4 regions of the Paenibacillus sp. MMO-58 genome follow, and region 1 is predicted to be linked to each of the others. Evidence: riboswitches for the same ligand, from Rfam matches in the RefSeq annotation. Region 1 holds a riboswitch; each other region holds the start of a gene.
The links. Region 1 has a riboswitch for ZMP and ZTP ahead of WFJ73_RS02120 (NIPSNAP family protein). Riboswitches for the same ligand answer to the same signal wherever they lie in the genome.

Region 2: linked by a shared signal. The riboswitch ahead of WFJ73_RS29135 (bifunctional 5,10-methylenetetrahydrofolate dehydrogenase/5,10-methenyltetrahydrofolate cyclohydrolase) and the one ahead of WFJ73_RS02120 (NIPSNAP family protein) in region 1 are both predicted to bind ZMP and ZTP.
Region 3: linked by a shared signal. The riboswitch ahead of WFJ73_RS25545 (DJ-1/PfpI family protein) and the one ahead of WFJ73_RS02120 (NIPSNAP family protein) in region 1 are both predicted to bind ZMP and ZTP.
Region 4: linked by a shared signal. The riboswitch ahead of WFJ73_RS15240 (IMP cyclohydrolase) and the one ahead of WFJ73_RS02120 (NIPSNAP family protein) in region 1 are both predicted to bind ZMP and ZTP.

Annotation. Positions count from the first base shown of each region.
Region 1 covers NZ_JBBCVY010000001.1:495,330-499,432, reverse strand. Annotated here, with positions in the region: gene WFJ73_RS02130 (LysR family transcriptional regulator) at 1-216, opposite strand, end outside; gene WFJ73_RS02125 (alpha/beta fold hydrolase) at 361-1,380, shown strand; gene WFJ73_RS02120 (NIPSNAP family protein) at 1,526-1,852, opposite strand; ZMP/ZTP riboswitch at 1,993-2,073, opposite strand; gene WFJ73_RS02115 (C-terminal helicase domain-containing protein) at 2,301-2,915, shown strand; gene WFJ73_RS02110 (NUDIX hydrolase) at 3,168-3,653, opposite strand; gene WFJ73_RS02105 (RNA polymerase sigma factor) at 4,013-4,103, shown strand, end outside.
Region 2 covers NZ_JBBCVY010000015.1:19,303-23,405, reverse strand. Annotated here, with positions in the region: gene WFJ73_RS29150 (ABC transporter ATP-binding protein) at 1-10, shown strand, start outside; gene WFJ73_RS29145 (hypothetical protein) at 70-483, opposite strand; gene WFJ73_RS29140 (CapA family protein) at 557-1,615, opposite strand; ZMP/ZTP riboswitch at 1,749-1,833, shown strand; gene WFJ73_RS29135 (bifunctional 5,10-methylenetetrahydrofolate dehydrogenase/5,10-methenyltetrahydrofolate cyclohydrolase) at 1,917-2,771, shown strand; gene WFJ73_RS29130 (cyclodeaminase/cyclohydrolase family protein) at 2,772-3,410, shown strand; gene WFJ73_RS29125 (beta-galactosidase) at 3,494-4,103, opposite strand, start outside.
Region 3 covers NZ_JBBCVY010000010.1:147,082-151,184, forward strand. Annotated here, with positions in the region: gene WFJ73_RS25530 (glutathione peroxidase) at 1-520, shown strand, start outside; gene WFJ73_RS25535 (hypothetical protein) at 612-1,028, shown strand; gene WFJ73_RS25540 (glycoside hydrolase family 25 protein) at 1,072-1,785, opposite strand; ZMP/ZTP riboswitch at 1,920-1,999, shown strand; gene WFJ73_RS25545 (DJ-1/PfpI family protein) at 2,052-2,651, shown strand; gene WFJ73_RS25550 (effector binding domain-containing protein) at 2,723-3,586, shown strand; gene WFJ73_RS25555 (PadR family transcriptional regulator) at 3,755-4,093, shown strand; gene WFJ73_RS25560 (DUF2812 domain-containing protein) at 4,099-4,103, shown strand, end outside.
Region 4 covers NZ_JBBCVY010000004.1:377,925-382,027, reverse strand. Annotated here, with positions in the region: gene WFJ73_RS15250 (hypothetical protein) at 1-56, opposite strand, end outside; gene WFJ73_RS15245 (DUF4304 domain-containing protein) at 152-829, opposite strand; gene WFJ73_RS15240 (IMP cyclohydrolase) at 973-1,692, opposite strand; ZMP/ZTP riboswitch at 1,743-1,820, opposite strand; gene WFJ73_RS15235 (YfjL-like protein) at 1,914-2,222, opposite strand; gene WFJ73_RS15230 (hypothetical protein) at 2,342-2,518, opposite strand; gene WFJ73_RS15225 (beta-galactosidase) at 3,058-4,103, opposite strand, start outside.

The sequences.
Region 1 (4,103 bases):
GAGAACGCCTTGAATATGACTTAAAAAACGCTTACCCGAGTTAGTGAGAACGAGCTGCTTGCCCAAGCGATCAAAGAGGCGGACGCCAAGCTCATCCTCCAATGCTTTAACTTGCATCGTGACGTTGGAAGGGACGTAGTTCAGCGCTTCGGCAGCCCGAGTAAAATTTAATGTTGATGCAACCATGCGGAACGTATTTAGTTGGCGCAACTCCATTATTTGACCCTCCTTAACCTTCAAAATTATTGAATACTACTATGAATTCCATTCACTTTTATTGAGGATATCACGGATCTATACTAACAACAAGAAATACAAATTTAAAAGTATGCTTTGATTTTGAAAGGAGCAAACAACACGATGGAGTATGAAACTTTTGAATTGGGTGACGTTTCTTTGCAATCCGGTGTGACTTTACCGAACGCTTTTCTAGCTTATAAGACTTACGGGATGCTGAATGAGAAGAAAGACAATGTCATTGTCTATCCTACTGCTTTTGGCGACCAGCATGTTCAAAATGAATGGTTGATTGGGAGTGGGATGGCCCTTGATCCCGAGAAATATTTCATCATCGTTCCAAACCTGCTCGGAAACGGATTATCTTCGTCCCCTAGTAACACGCCTCCGCCATTCGACCGTGCGAACTTTCCGCAGGTGACCGTCTATGACAATGTAATGCTCCAGCATCGGCTGATTACCGAAAAGTTCGGCATTCAAAAGATTGTTCTCGTTGTTGGATGGTCCCTTGGAGGTATTCAGGCATTTCAATGGGGGGCAAGTTACCCGGAGATGGTAGAACGAATAGCGCCTTTCGCGGGAATTGCCAAGCCCTGGCCTCATACATTTGTTGTCTTGAACAGTCTGAAAGCTGCGCTGTTATCGGCAGTTGGTTTCGATTCAAGCAAGCTAGACCAGTTGACTTTTGCAGACATGCGTGCCGTTGGCCGGGTCTATGCGGGATGGGGATTATCGCATGCGTTTTATAGAGAGGAGCTTTATCGTGAGATGGGATTTGACTCCTTGGAAGATTTTGTGGCCGGCGTCTGGGAGGATAGCTTTATGAAAATGGATCCGCATAATGTCCTAGCCATGTTATGGACAGGGCAGCATGCCGATATTAGCGCGAACCCCTCCTATAACGGAGATTTCGATAAGGCACTTAAGAGCATCAAAGCTCTTACCTATATCATGCCGGGAAGCACAGACCTCTTCTGCACAGCGGACGATAATGAATACGAGGCTAGTCGTATACCTCATGCAGTCTTTAAACCAATCCCGTCGATCTGGGGCCATTTTGCCGGCCGCGGAATCAACAGTGCCGATAATCAATTTATCGATGATAACCTTAAACATTTGTTAGCACGTAGCACAAACGATTGATCGTTACTTGCATTGAATCCCAGTTATTTCTCTCATGAAATTAAAAGTGTGCAATCACGCCATACTGCCCTTTCGTTCAATAAAAGCGGCAGCTGATCGCTGATCGGCTGCCGCTATATTCATTTAGCTATAGTTCTTCGTTAGTTCAATTTCCCAATCTGAAAAATTCAGCTTGATTCATAAAATATTCATCAATTTTTTCGACTATGAGCCCTCCGTTTTCTTCCGAATTGCGTTTAACTTGAATCCATTCGATGTCTTTCTTAAACTGCTCCCATAGCATTTGACGCTGCGCCATATCCTTAAATTCCATCACATAATATAGTTTGTTTTTGCCTGTTGCATCTATCCAGAAACTCACGACCTTCATTCCCAGTCTTGTAAAAATTCTAAACGTATGCTCCTTAAATCTGTCTTGAATGGCATCCATTCTTCCTTCGTAAATCGTATAGATTCGCAACTCGTATAGCATGTTATTTCCTCCCTGAATGAATCTGATTGGTAATCCAGCACACTTCTATTTCGAATTTTTAAAAATCAGATCGAGCGCATTCTCTCAGGACCATCATTCTTACCTCCTAAAACACACAGAGGTAAGGGATACCTCTCCCTTACCTCTGCCCAGGCGTACGGCATATGACAATATGTGCTCCCTCGTGGGTCTCCACGTTTACGCCAGTCACACATTCCAAATGTTTACTGTGATTATAGTTAGAATAGTCACTGAAGTAAAGATGTTATACCTTATGTGTATGTCTCAGCTATGAAATTGTTACGTTTGTCCGGCCGTTGAAGGCAATTTCTTGCCGTAGCATTTGTAAAATTCCATTTTATGAAGCTTGCCGTTTCGTCGAGAGAACCTTATCATAAGTTAAATTGCTATTATTTAAAGAATAAGAAAAGGAAGGATGACTGATATCATGAACATTACTGAAAAACAGATCGTCGTATCCTTGGAGCCCGAATATGAAACTGAATACTTGAAACTATTGAATAATTACTTTACGGCCTCCGAGCGAGATGGCCGGGCCTCCTCCATTTTTGAAAAAAAACAGCTCATGGCGATCAAAGAGCAAATGGCGCTTATGTGCAACCGGAATCCGCAAAAAATTAGCATGCTGAAGTCCATCATCCGAGATGTAAGTGACAAAAGGGAAAAGGCGGTTGTCATCTCCAAGTCGAATGCCGTTACCGCCCTGTTATTAGACGAGCTTTCTGCGGACGAGGACATCAAAGGCGTTTTTATTATGACGAAACAGCTCTCCATCCATGAGGTCAATGAACTTATAGACAGATTTAATAAATTCCCGGAATCTACCGTTCTGCTTATTACGGATTCTGTTAATACCGGTCTCGACGTTACGGCCGCAAATCATCTTGTGCACTATGATTATCCGGCCCGCTACTCTGATCTTCAGCAGCGCAACAACCGCATATCGAGACAAACTTCATACCATAAAGAAGCAACCATCTATTATCTCTTAACGTCGGGCAAAATCGACGAGTTCGAATACCAGGAATGTCGGACCCCATAGAGTAACGCGGCAGCTTATGCTGTTGTCTGGTCCGCATGCCCAATTCTATCTTTCTCAATCTTCGGATCTTTAAAAGTTCCGCGAAACTCCCTTTAGTTCAATATAAAGCAGCCGAGCATTGTTTGCCGGCTGCTGCACTAATTCAATCTTTGACTTCAAGAACCCTGTCGCTATGGCCCCTTAAATGTCAAAATCAGTTATAATCCTTTTCAAATCCGTTTCATTTTGCCTCCATCTGACTATCGTTTCTAGTTAGCGTACAGATCTGTAGTCATATGAACTTCTACTAACGGGGATTGTCTTCGTACGAAACCATTCGATTGCTTGCTGGACCAACGGTGATGAATTTATCGGCGTAACCTCATCGATTGAAATCCAGTCGTAACCATTTGAGTCCTGTCCATCGAATTGAACCACGGCTTCCCCAATTATTCCCGCGACAATAACCTCATACAAAATCGCAATATGATGCACGAACTCAGTAGAGTCATCCTGTAGTGTCCATAACACAGAAAAATCACAAACACCAATATTGTTAAGTTCTTTGACTTTGAATCCTGTTTCTTCGTTAAACTCCCTTTTTAAGCCTTGCTCTAAGGACTCCGATACTTCTAGTCGTCCCCCAGGCAAGTCAAATTGGCCGGAATAAGGGCCTAAACTTTTTCGAATAACTAAAATTTTCTCGTTAACCATACATATTCCGTAAACTCCTATGTGCCGATAAAACTTTTCCTCCATTGAATTTAATCCCCCTATTGCTTTAGCAGCTGATCCTCCGATCTGCTGCAGCTATATCGGTCGAACTATCGTTCCCCTTTAGCTTAACGGTATTTCTCCTTCAAAACCTCACTTAATCCGCTACGGCAGTGAACTTCTGAACTATCGTATTCCGTACACTCACTCCCTAATCATATTCTTCAAATTCCATGATTAACTCCTGTGCCCTTTCATTGCTTCCGTTTTGTCTTTCGCTGGTCATGTTTTCTTATATCCGTTTAATGAAGAATGGCGTCTTAAAATTATTTTTTTAAAATGATGTGGCTTTTTACCTCCCCCCGGTGTCTAATGAATTGTAAGTTCAGGAGGAGGTACTACTGGTGTCACGAGCTCAAGACAAAACGAAAATCCCTGTTCTTCCGGAGGAGCAGGAACAGATCCAGCATTTCGAAGACATTTATAATCAATATC
Region 2 (4,103 bases), on a different contig from region 1:
AGCCATGTAACAACGCAACGCAAAGCAAGGCCCCCGATCGGAATGGATCAGGGGCCTTTTCTATTAAGCTTATCGCGACAGCTTGATAACAAGCTTTTTCGCCGATTCGGTTTCGACCGTGATTTTGTAACGCTCTTTTACTGCTTCAAAATCAATGCTGCCAGTCTCCTTGGAAGTTACGGTTTTCTCCCAGACGGTCTCGTCATCATGGCTGACCTTGAGGATAAACGTTCCCTCTTCCGAGGACGCCTCATACGGGATGCTTACCGAACCCGCTTCCGCGACGGAGAAATCGTCTACCTTGTAAGTCCCCTTCAGCGAGCCGATCTTCAAACTCAGCTTGCCGTTGATCTCCGTTTTGACGGTTGAGACGGCTAAATTGGTTCCATCGGCATATTTGGACGCGACATTAACGACAACCACCGTAATAATGATCAAGGCTAAAAAGATCCAAAATCTGAATTTGGATTTAACGATTCTCAAAATCATAACCCCCTGGCATTTTTGTCCGTCGGACAATAATTCGCCAGGGGGTTTTTAATCCCTTTTCTTCCGGTTATTTTGCCGAAACCGTCCCATCCTTGTTGACCTTCACGTTGAATGAAATCTTGTTCAGCTTCGAGTACGTCGTTTCGTTATAAGCCTGCTCCCGCAGAATCGGTCTTGTATTATCGATTTTTACCGGCGTGATTTTACTGCTCACCTTGTCCCCGTCGAACGTCAGAGTAGCAATCATGGAGTCGTACGCTTTGTTCGAGCGCTGCGTTGGAGTGAACACAAAGTTGCCGAGGGAATAAAAAATCGGTTTGCCCTTATACGTCTCAATGCCCTGCAAGCAATGGCTATGGCTTCCTATTACGGCATCTACCCCCGCGTCGATAAAAGCCTTCGCATACGTTCTCGCATAGTCCTCCGGGTAATCCTGGTATTCGTTATTCCAGTGAATATAGATGACTGCAATGTCCGAATATTTAACCGCGTTCTTGACGTAACGCATCATCGTATCAAAATCGTAACCCGAGGCGATGCCTGCCTTGTTATCCCCTGCATACCAGCTTGGGCCGGAGAGCACCCGGCTGATGCCAACGATTGCTACCTTTTTCCCGTTGACCTTCTTGGTATAAGCAGTGAATGCCTCGTCGATATTGCTGCCGGCACCGGCATGGCCGATCTTGTATTCGTTCAGATAATCTATCGTGTCGTTCAGCGCGTCCACCCCGTAGTCGAGCGTGTGGTTATTCGCAACGGATACTCCGTCGATCCCGGAGTTAACGATCGCTTGCAGCGTTTTGGGAGCGGAACGGAAGGTGTACGTTTTAATCGCCTTTTGCCCGCGTGTCGAGATCGGAGTCTCGAGATTGGCGAAGCTGATGTCGGAGCCGGATAACAGGCCTCGCACCTTTTCAAACGGGTAATTCACGCCATACTTTTCCATATTCGCCGCAACCTTCCCGTCCAGCAAAATATCCCCTGCAAAGCTGATCTCGATCGGCTTATCCTCTGTGGCAGCCGGCTTTGCCGAAGCAGAAGAGGCTACCGCCGTCACATTGCCCGCCGCCTCCAGATTAAAGCCCAGAAAAAGAAGCAAAGCCATTACGTATTTAAGCACGCTCATTCGCATCGTACCCTCCATGGAATCTATGTATCTTCCAGCCAAGACTACTAATGTGTATGCCGGTTGGAAGAAATAGATTACTAGAAGGGAAAGACTTTTCTTTCGCTCAAACTTTTGATACAGTAAGAAAAATAACGTTGCATGCGACTGGCGAAAAAAGTGGAATCAACCACGAGGGAGCATGCAGCTTGGACGTTCCGTTCGCCTGGGAAAAGTATCTGAGGACAGACTTGCGTTTTTTCGCGAGCCTTCCGCAGGTGCTTTTTTTCGTTCATGAACAAAATGGCATGGAGGGATTGGAATGACAAAGCTCTTGAAAGCGAAGGAAGCAGCAGATCAGGTATACGAAGGAATCCGGACGAAGGTCGAAGAGTGGAAGCGGAACGGGGTCCAGCCTCATATGGCGACCATTCTGGTCGAAGGAGATCCCGCATCGGCTTATTATGCCGGGGCCAAGCAAAAAATTGCCGAGAAGCTAGGCGTAGCTTTTACTCTCCACGCGTTCACGGCAGAGGTTGCGGAAGAGGAGATCCTTCAGCTCGTTCACCGGCTGAATAACGATTCATCCGTTCATGGCATTATGTTGGAGCTGCCCCTGCCCCGGCATCTGTCGGCGAGCACCATTGAGAAGGCAATCTCCCCGCTGAAAGACGTGGATGGAGTTACGCCCGATAACAAGCTTGCTACGGTAACGGGTGACACCGGTCTCTACCCGGCCACTCCCCAATCCTGCATCCGGCTTCTGAAGCATTACGGTTATACGCTTGAAGGCAAGAATATAACGCTCGTGGGACGCGGCCAGACCGTCGGACTCCCGCTGTTCCATATGCTTCAGCGCGAGAACGCCACCGTAACCGTCTGTCATTCGCGCACGCCGGATATCGCTTCTCATCTGAGCCATGCCGAAATCGCCTTTGTCGCGGTCGGCCGTCCAAACGTCGTTACGCCAGATATGGTTCATCCCAATCTCGTCATTATTGATGCCGGAATTAACGAAACGCCGGAGGGTAAAATGGTTGGCGATGTTGCAATCGACGTTCAATCAAGCGCAGCGGCGGTGTCCCCTGTACCTGGCGGGGTAGGAACGTTAACAACGGCTATCCTGTTCGAGAATCTGATAAAGGCTATTGACCTTCAGCTCGGGGAGGGCAAATAAATGACTACAACAATAACGTGGGATGTTTCTATCCGTCATTTTCTGCAGCAAGCCGGCAGTTCCAATCCTACGCCGGGTGGAGGAAGCGTAGCCGCATTGATTGCTGCGCTTGGAGCTTCGATGACTTCAATGGTTGGGAACTTGACTCAGGGAGAAAAATTCGCCGATATTCAATCCACTATTGCTGAAGTTTTAGATAAGATGCGTCGATCAACGGCAGAATGCGAAGGGCTGCTTCAGGCGGATAGTTCTTCTTTTAATAAATACATGGATGCGCTAAAGCTCCCTAAGAGCTCGGATGAAGAGAAACGTATACGCAAAAACGCGCTTCACGAAGCTACGATTCAAGCGATTGATGTTCCTCTACGTCTCATTGAGGTGTGCAGGGAGGGTCTAACCTTTACCCATCGCATTGCGGAATCTTCTAACAAAAACGTCATCTCCGATCTGGGGATTGGAGCGATTTTGTTCGAAGCTGCGGCCCAGTCTGCACTGCTGACGATCGAGATCAACCTGGCCTCGTTAAAGGACGCGGAGCTGAAGCAGCTCTATTCGGACAAGGTAGCTTCGCTAATGAACGAGATTCAGGATCTGAAAAGCAGCTCCCTGCAAATCACGCGCAATCGCATCTTTAATTAGTTTTCCATACGAAATCCAATGTAGCTGAATAGAAAAAGGCTGTCCTTAGTCATCTTAATGACTTATAGGAACAGCCTTTTTACTTAAGCTTCCTCTACAATCGCTACGCCCCAACGCTCAAGCTCAATCGTGTCACCCGAGCGGAGCTCGCGGTCCGCGAGCAGCTCGGCGCCGTCTCCATGAGGATAGACGAGGGATTGCGATTCATCCGAATAATTGAAATAATAGCGGATTGTTTTGCCGGACTCGTTAGTACCCGTCTTCACGATAATCGGGAACTGGAGCTCTTGATCGACTCCCCAAATCCCTGCTTCGCGGCATGCTCCTTCCAGCACTTTGCGGGCAACCGCTTCGCTTGGCAGGCAGCCGATATAGGTTGCGACGCCTTCGCCATGCCGGTTGGTCGTGATCGCCGCGTATTGTCCCCAATGCGGGTGATCGTACCAAGCCAATACTTCCGCCGTAGTTGGCGTAAGCAGCTCCATCCATACCTCTACGTTATTGTCAGACTCGCCAACGCCAAACGGATTCCCTTTGAGCAACACCTTTTTAGGCTCCACAAATTGCGAATAACGAATGCCGCATGCTTTTTCGATGAGGCCTGGCTGAGCGCCCGTCCGCACCTTAATATGCTCGTTCGCAAAACCGCTCTTGAACGTATATACGACATGCCCGCCGTTCGCGACATAGCGG
Region 3 (4,103 bases), on a different contig from region 1:
GGAGCCTATTCATCTGTCTGCTTTTTACGGCAGGGTTCTTCTAATCGTGAATACAGCAAGCCAATGCGGCTATTCCAAGCAGTTCGAAGGCCTGCAACATTTGTACGAAAAATATTGGATGCACGGCTTCGAAATATTGGGTTTCCCGTGCAATCAGTTCAATGGCAAAGAGCCCGGCAGCAATGCGGAGGTGGAAGAGCATTGCCGGCGCAATGTTGGAGTAACCTTCTCGCTGTTCGAAAAGGTGGAGCTCCGCGGTGAATCCGTTCATCCGCTCTTCCAATATTTGACGGAGCAGGCACCTTTCCGGGGCTTTGACACGGACAATTCCGATGAGCTTTGGATGAAGAATTTTCTCAAGCAGAATCATCCGGACCTGTATGAAGGCGACGGCGTAAAGTGGAACTTCTCCAAGTTCCTCGTTAACCGGGAAGGAAAAGTTATCGCGCGATTCGAGCCAACGACGCAGCCGGCCGATTTGGAACTGGCCATCGAGGAGGCATTATCCTCGGAGCAATAAGTCTAATTATTGCGAAAATGGTAAAGAAGCAGGATAAACATGCGCCCCGGAGAAGTTTCTTTTAAGAAAAATTTCGAGGGAGGCATTCGCATTGAGTAAGCTTGTGAAGGTAGCTATGGCGGTTACGGCTGTTTTTGCCCTGCTTATGCAACCGGTCTCGGCTTCGGACAAAACAACCAAGTTCAAAGTGACGCTTGTCAGCGTGGAGTTGGTTGAGAATAACCATGTCGGTAACGAGTGGTTGACTAAGGCTTACGTGAATGGCAAGGAAGTTCAGAAAAGCAAAAGCATTACCCTAAGCTTGAAATCAACGGATAGCATTAAGCTGAAGGCATATGCCGAAGAGCAGGACAAAATTCCCGATAGCAACTCAGCCAACGATACCGTAAAGGTATCGTCTATCACAAAAACCGTCAATAAAGCGTTGAAGGTCGTTGTGACGGAGAATCGCGGCAGGTATTCAGGGAACACGGCTGAGTGGAAGTTTACCTATAAAATTGAAAAGTAATCCATTGGCCGATGCTTCCCAAGAAGCTTCGGCTTCTATTTTTTTAGCGATCAAACCTGGCCTTAAATTGTTCTTTGTCTCCGTTAAAAACGTTAATGTCGACGTACGCATCGATACCGGGGATATGGCCCCGATTGTTGTATTGCCAGAATAACCAACTACGGTCTCCTCGTAAACGCGGATGCTTGACGATATCCCTGATCCAGATTTCGTAATCCTTAAAGCTGCCATCTATATAGGTATTAAAGGTATCGTAAGTTACGTACAGGATAGGCTTCTGCTTATAATGCTCCTCCAGATGGCTGGAGAGGATGGTCAGTTCCCGCTGAATGCGGGCGACATCCTTATCAAGCGCAATCTCGATATCGATAACGGGCGGGAGGTTAGCGGGATCATTGGGTACCTCTTCGATAAAATGCGCCGCCTGCTGGGTGCCGGTGCTCTGAGTTGTGAAAAAATGATAAGCGCCGATCCTCATTCCTTGGCTTCTGGCTTGCTCCCAATTCGACTTGAACTCCTTATCCGTCATATCCTTTCCTTCCGTTGCCTTGATATAGACGAACTGCCATTTGCCGCTGCCAGCAACCTTGCCCCAATCAATCTCGCCCTGATAGTGGGACACATCGATCCCTCTTACCTTGTATTTAGACGCAAACAGGTTGTTATGCCAAATGATGCCCTTATATTCCAAAACGCCGGAAATGATAAGGAGCAGCAGTATACACGCGGTGCTTTTCTGCCATCTGCTTAGCTTCATAGCCACCCATCCTTTGTACCTGCCTTTAATTTTACCTTGAACACTCCAATACATAGACGTCAGCTTGTCCTTATTTGTTTCCGCAATATTTAGCTTGCTCCGCGAATATGCCCGGTATATGATAAAAGTAAATATATGGTATGTGCGACTGGCGTAAACGTGGAGAACCACGAGGGAGCACATATGTCATCAGCCGTACGCCTGGGCAGAGTATCGTTTCTCGTGAAGAGAGGCGATGCTCTTTTTTATTGGGGAGGATGAAGCGGATGCAGAAGAGAAGAAATGTAGCTATTCTGATCTACGACAACGTGGAAGTGCTGGACTTTACGGGACCGTTCGAAGTGTTTATTACGGGCAGCAATCGAGGGCAGGATTTTCATGTGTTCACCGTGTCGGAAAAGACAGCTCCCGTTAAGGCCCTAGGCAATCTGAGCGTTAATCCGGCCTATACCATTGATAACTGTCCCAAGCCCGATATCGTACTTATCCCAGGCGGCTTGGGCTCCCGTCAGGAAATGCACAACAAGGTGCTGACCGATTGGATCAGGAAATGCGCTGACGAGTCGGAGCTGCTTCTATCCGTCTGCACGGGATCGCTGCTCCTTGCGAAGGCGGGAGTGCTGGAAGGGCTGAAGCTGACGACGAATCGTCTTGCAACCGACGAACTAAGGCAGGTCGCCCCGGCATCCGCCGAAATCTCCGAGACCGCCAGATATGTGGATAACGGGAAAATCGTAATGTCTGCCGGCATTTCCGCCGGCATCGACATGTCCCTCTATGTCATCAGTCGCCTTCATGGCAAGGAGAGAGCCTTGCATACCGCAAAATTGATGGAATACGATTGGGTGCAAAAAGAGCACTTCTGATCAAATATAAAAGACGTTTTCCTGATAGGATAGCCGTAACGATGAGCGAGGGAGCTGGATCAATCTTACGAATGGAACATTACGCACGAATCCAAAACGCGATTACCTTTATAGAAGAACAGCTGCAGGAGGCCCTTAGCTTGGAGGCGATAGCCGCCCGGGCGGGATTTTCGCTGTACCATTTTCAAAGGTTGTTCCATGCCATTACGGGCTTTACGGTGCAGGAATACATTCGGAAGAGAAGGTTAAGCAGAGCTGCCGAAGAGCTGAGAGTTACCCGTCAAACGGTGCTTGATATCTCGGTGTCTTACCAATACGGCTCGCAGGAGGCGTTTACCCGTGCTTTTGCCGGTTATTTCGGCATGGCTCCGGCACAGTACAGGAAGCATCAGGGGAAGGTTGCCTTGCAGCTCCCCATTGATCTCGTTGCACTAACGGCTAATATCCGAGGAGGATTGACGATGTACAAACCGGACATCATTGAACGGCCTGCGACTCGTATTATCGGTTATAACTACCCGACCAATCTGAACAACGAGCGGTATTTCGAGGAGATTCCGGGTTTCTATGCGCACTTTGGCAATCATGAATACTTTATGCGCATTCCTAACAAAGCGCGGCCGGCTTTTGCTTATGGCATCCCCCATGGCTACAGCGAGGATGGCGCCTTTTCGTTCCTTATCGGCGAGGAGGTCACTTCGTTTGCGGAGGTAGAGGACGGCTTCGCCTGTCTGGAGCTTCCCGCCGGCAAATATGCGGCTTTCCGCAACGGAACGATGCCCGAAGTTGGACAAAACGCATGGAAATACATCTATGGAACCTGGCTGCCTAACAGCAATTACGAGCGGGGAGAGGGACCGGACTTTGAAGTGACGGATGTTCTGAACTCCACACCGCAGAAAATCAGCATGACCATCTATATCCCGATTCGCTAAGCAAAGAAGAAACCTAGTAGAGCATGACGAAATTCTCGGCATGTTCTTTTTTTTGTGAGATTTGTTTTGATAAATTTTCCATAAACTATATTGACAGTCGATATATCGATACTTAATATATAAGCATAAGATATATCGATAGACGATATAGTTCGAGTAGTGGGAAGGATGAATGGTGTGAAAGAGATGCTGCCGCTTACTGAAGCGTTTTATTATATCCTGATTGTTCTCTATACGGAGCCATCGCATGGATACGGCATTATGCAGGATACCGAGAAAAGGAGCGGCGGACGCGTTAAGCTTGGTGCCGGCACTTTATATACGGCGCTTAATACCTTGCTGGGCAAAGGGCTGATTGAGCAATATCCCGTTCCGGAAGGAGCGGACTCGCGCCGCAAAATGTATGCCATTACGGAGAACGGCATGCTGGTAGTCGAAGCGGAGATCGCAAGACTGGAAGAGCTTCTGAACGTAGGGCGGCAAGCTCTGATTGCGAAGAAAGGGTGAGGCGGATGAG
Region 4 (4,103 bases), on a different contig from region 1:
GAGGATGTGCTTGTTTTTCCTACAGCACTAGCACCTTCGATACTTATAATGGTCATACCTTCTCCTCCATAATTTGCTGCGTTAAATCTTTTACTCCATAAAAAACGGCAGCGGATCTCTAATCTGCAGCCGTATTATGCATGCTTTGAAACTAATGTTCTTCGTTAGCGTAATCCATTATTTCTGTGAAGTCCTGTATTAGTCCAGTTGTCTTACCTATGTTTGTAAGTCCCCAATGGGCAAAATTAGCGGCTTCAGCCTTATTTTCGAGGAAGATATGGGTACGTGCTATTAACAATGCTAATCTTAAATTCAAGGGTGCTCCGTAACTGTCTAATTTCTTTGTACGTTGTGATAACTCATTCAATTTTATTGAGGTTATTGCACGAGGGAAATCTTCATTGAACTGAGAGAAGTAACTTAACCCCTGGCCTAGTATCATATCTTTCATTTCTTGTATTAATGCCCTTGCTCTTGACTCATCTTCAGTATGATCATACCGAAACCAAACTTCACTTTTCTTTTGACGAAGAACATTTGATTGGAACCAGTTTAATTTATTAATCAATCGTGTTCTAAACTCACAGTCATAGACAGTTATTTTGCTTACAGGGATAAACTCTCTAATTGTATTAGGAAGGAAATCGAAGTGAACCCCCAACTCTACAACGCACGATCCACCATACTTATCCGCCTGTATCACAATAGCATTGATTACGTGGCTGCCGTTATCTTTTACAAAGTGATGATCTGTTCCAATAAATCCAATTTTGTTTAGTTCTGGTGCTAGATATTTCTTAATTAGCTTTCTAAATTCACTTGTTTTCATTCGCGATTTACCTCGGCAGATACGTTTTACGTTTAATTCGAGAAGATACTCTACGTATCCTTTAACTAATTCTGATTAAAGTAACCTTTACTTCAACAAAAGCTGCAGTAGGATCCTTCGATCCGCTGAAGCTTTTGTTTGAACTATAGTCTCCCGATAGTTGAATTCTTATTTCGAATTTGCAAGTGTATATCCTCATTCTGCACATCAATAAACTTTACTAACAATGCAATTTTGTTCTCAGAATTTATACGTTCCCAATAGTAGTCTGCTAATTCATTAATTGAATCAGATAGTGGTACCTCAAATGGTTCACCTTCGAATGGCTTAAGTACACCATCCAGTTCTGAACTATAGGTATGTATGCAATGACCTATTCCCTTTTTGAATCCGCTGTATTGATACATGTTACGTATACAAACTGAAGGATCATTGTCCTTTGTTTTGAGAATTGATAGGCTGTATTGTTTAAGTTCTGTGTTAATTATACCTGAGATTCTTGGGGTAAAGTGGGGAGCATCTGGTTCAAACTCTCGAAGCATTAATGATTCGTGAAAGGATCTTTGGTCCTTTAATCCTTCATAAATAGTTTCAGTTTGATCACCATTAGAGACAATGTGTACTTTATCCCTATGTCGTATAGGATAATAAATTATTAGAGAAGGGTCTTCCATTAGGCTAGGATCAAATGCTTTGTTTCTTACATTAGCCCCCTCTCTTTCAAATACTCGATTTCTACTGTTAGCGCTTCTTCCCATAATCCAGTACACCTGAACATAATGCGATCCTGAAGGAGTCATACCTACAATAAGTGTTCTTCCGGGATATGGATTTTCAAACAAATCGTATTGAATTGTTTTCATTTGCTTCTTCTCCTCTCGAATAAACACAAAGAGGTAAGGGGAATTCCCCTTACCTCTGCCCAGGCGTACGGCTACAACTTATATGCTTCCTCATGGATCCCCATGCTTCGCCAGTCACATATAAGGCTCTAAATTAGATATATAATAACAATTTTCAATGTTTTTTTTGTCATTATGTAACTAACGTTCACCGTTAGTTGAACAACTTGTTACCCTTGTTATTAATTCTCAACATTATAACTTTGAAGATTACCATCGTATCCTTTATCAATTCTAATGATCTGATTTGGATTATTCATGGGATGAACAACTGCAATAAAATGTTGATCGCTAGATGTAGATTCTTTGAAGCTATACTCAATACTTTCAATAATCATTTCATCTTGATAGTTTTTTCTGAGATATTCTTCGACTTCTTCTTTAAACATCCCTTTAGATATTGGATTTCCGTAACCAAGGCAATAGATTAAATAGCCAACAACTATTATTACGAATATCACTAAAGCAAAGATTAAATAACGAACTTTCATTTAGATTTCATTCCTTTAAAATGTGTTATATATAAATTTAATCTAATACTTTATTTACGGATTTCGCAACACTTCAACATTTAACATATTCGCGAATCGACTAATCTATCCGCCCTTTCTTAATCACAATCGTCTGCTCTTTCGCCGCTTGCATCTATTTGAGCAGTCCCACCGCCAAACTGCCACCCCTTGCTCTCAATAAATTCAATAAACGCTTCCAAAAACTCGTTATGCCCTAAATCACCTTCATTTGCATAAACACTATCATTGATTTGAACTCCAAAAGGTCCTTTCAAGTATCTCACTCCACTTCATAATAACCTTTCATTTATCACCTTATATTACCACGCAATCCTGCCCGTTAGCTCAATGAATAAATAAAACGTGCAATCCGAAAGGGATCACGTACTGTTTAAAACAAGAACATCTATCTATAACGAGAGTCGCAGTTAACGCGACTCCGGTTGTAGATAGATGTTCTTATCGTCAGACAGCTACCTCTCATTCTGTACCTGTGAGGGGGAACTTCCCAAGTATATGGCATTAAAGAACTTTATTTTCACAGACAAATAATAATCTTCTTGAATTAAAGAACTTTATTTTTCATTAAAGAATTTTATTTTCCCTCAGCAGCAATGGCGGATGGACGTATCAATCAACTGAACTTGTAACCTTCCTGTAATATTCCGCTCAGGTTCCTTTCATTATCGGCTCCTATAATAAGGGACAAGACCCCCCTTTATATATTCTCTATTGTTGCCTGCGGCTGATTGCCGCAGGCTTTTTGTTTGCGCAGCAAAAAGCCCCCGCAGGAAAATCCCACGGGGCTCATATATTAAAGTTCCAAAATCATAACGCCGTAAGCCGGCATCTCTACATCGTTTTCCACTGCTGCTCCGGTCAGGAGGTCTGTTACGCTCTGCTTCACCTGAATCGCAACCGGCTTATCCGAATAGTTCAGCAGGAAAGCGTAAGAAGCATCCTTCGAGGATCGAATACCGATCTCGACTTCAGCCGGGGCAGTGATCCGGTCCGCGAGAGGCGAGCGTAAACCAATCTCATCCAAAATCCCATCGACTACCGGTTCGCTGTAGGCAGCTCCTAAGTACCAGACTTGGCCTTCCCCAACATTCCGGCGGGTTAACGCTGGCTCCCCTTGATAATATTCGGATGAGTACCGGGCGACAACTTCCGCTTCCGGGTTCTGAACGCTAAGCACCTCGTTGAAGCCTACCGCCTTCGTGCCTTCGGACAATCGGCCTTCCCATTGCAGCTCTGCCGCATTCACTTTGCCTTTAATAAGCGTAAAGTCCTCAACCGTAATGCCGCATAGTCCGGCAACCGGACCCGGGAATGGACGCATGTAGCATTGTCCGTTCATATCCTTGTACCCCGTGCGGGCACCTAGGAACAGCTTGCCGCCCTGCTCCGCATAGCGGGTCAGAAGCTCGGCCGTCTCATCGGTCATAATCGCCGAATGCGGATAGACGATTACTTTGTACTTGGCTAAATCCTCGAGTGTCGTATTCGAGCGCAAGAAAATGGAGTCTGCCGGAATATGCCGGTATTGCAGCTGCTTAAACCAGGAGCGCATGCTCTGCCACTGCAGAGGGCCATGCCATACATCCATCTCTCCATCCCAGTTATTGTTGTAATCCTGCATAAAAGCAACTTCCGCTTGATAGGCCGTACCTGCGATCAGGGATCCAATCTTCGCGAATTCGCCGCCTACCTGCGCCACTTCCCGCACTCTACGGTTCGGCTGGTTGTGGTAGTCATTAATGCCATGCCAATAAATTTCGGTGCCGAACGTTGCCGTGCGCCAGCGGAAATAGACAAGAAGATCGGTTCCGTGAAGCACCGATTGATACGACCATAAAC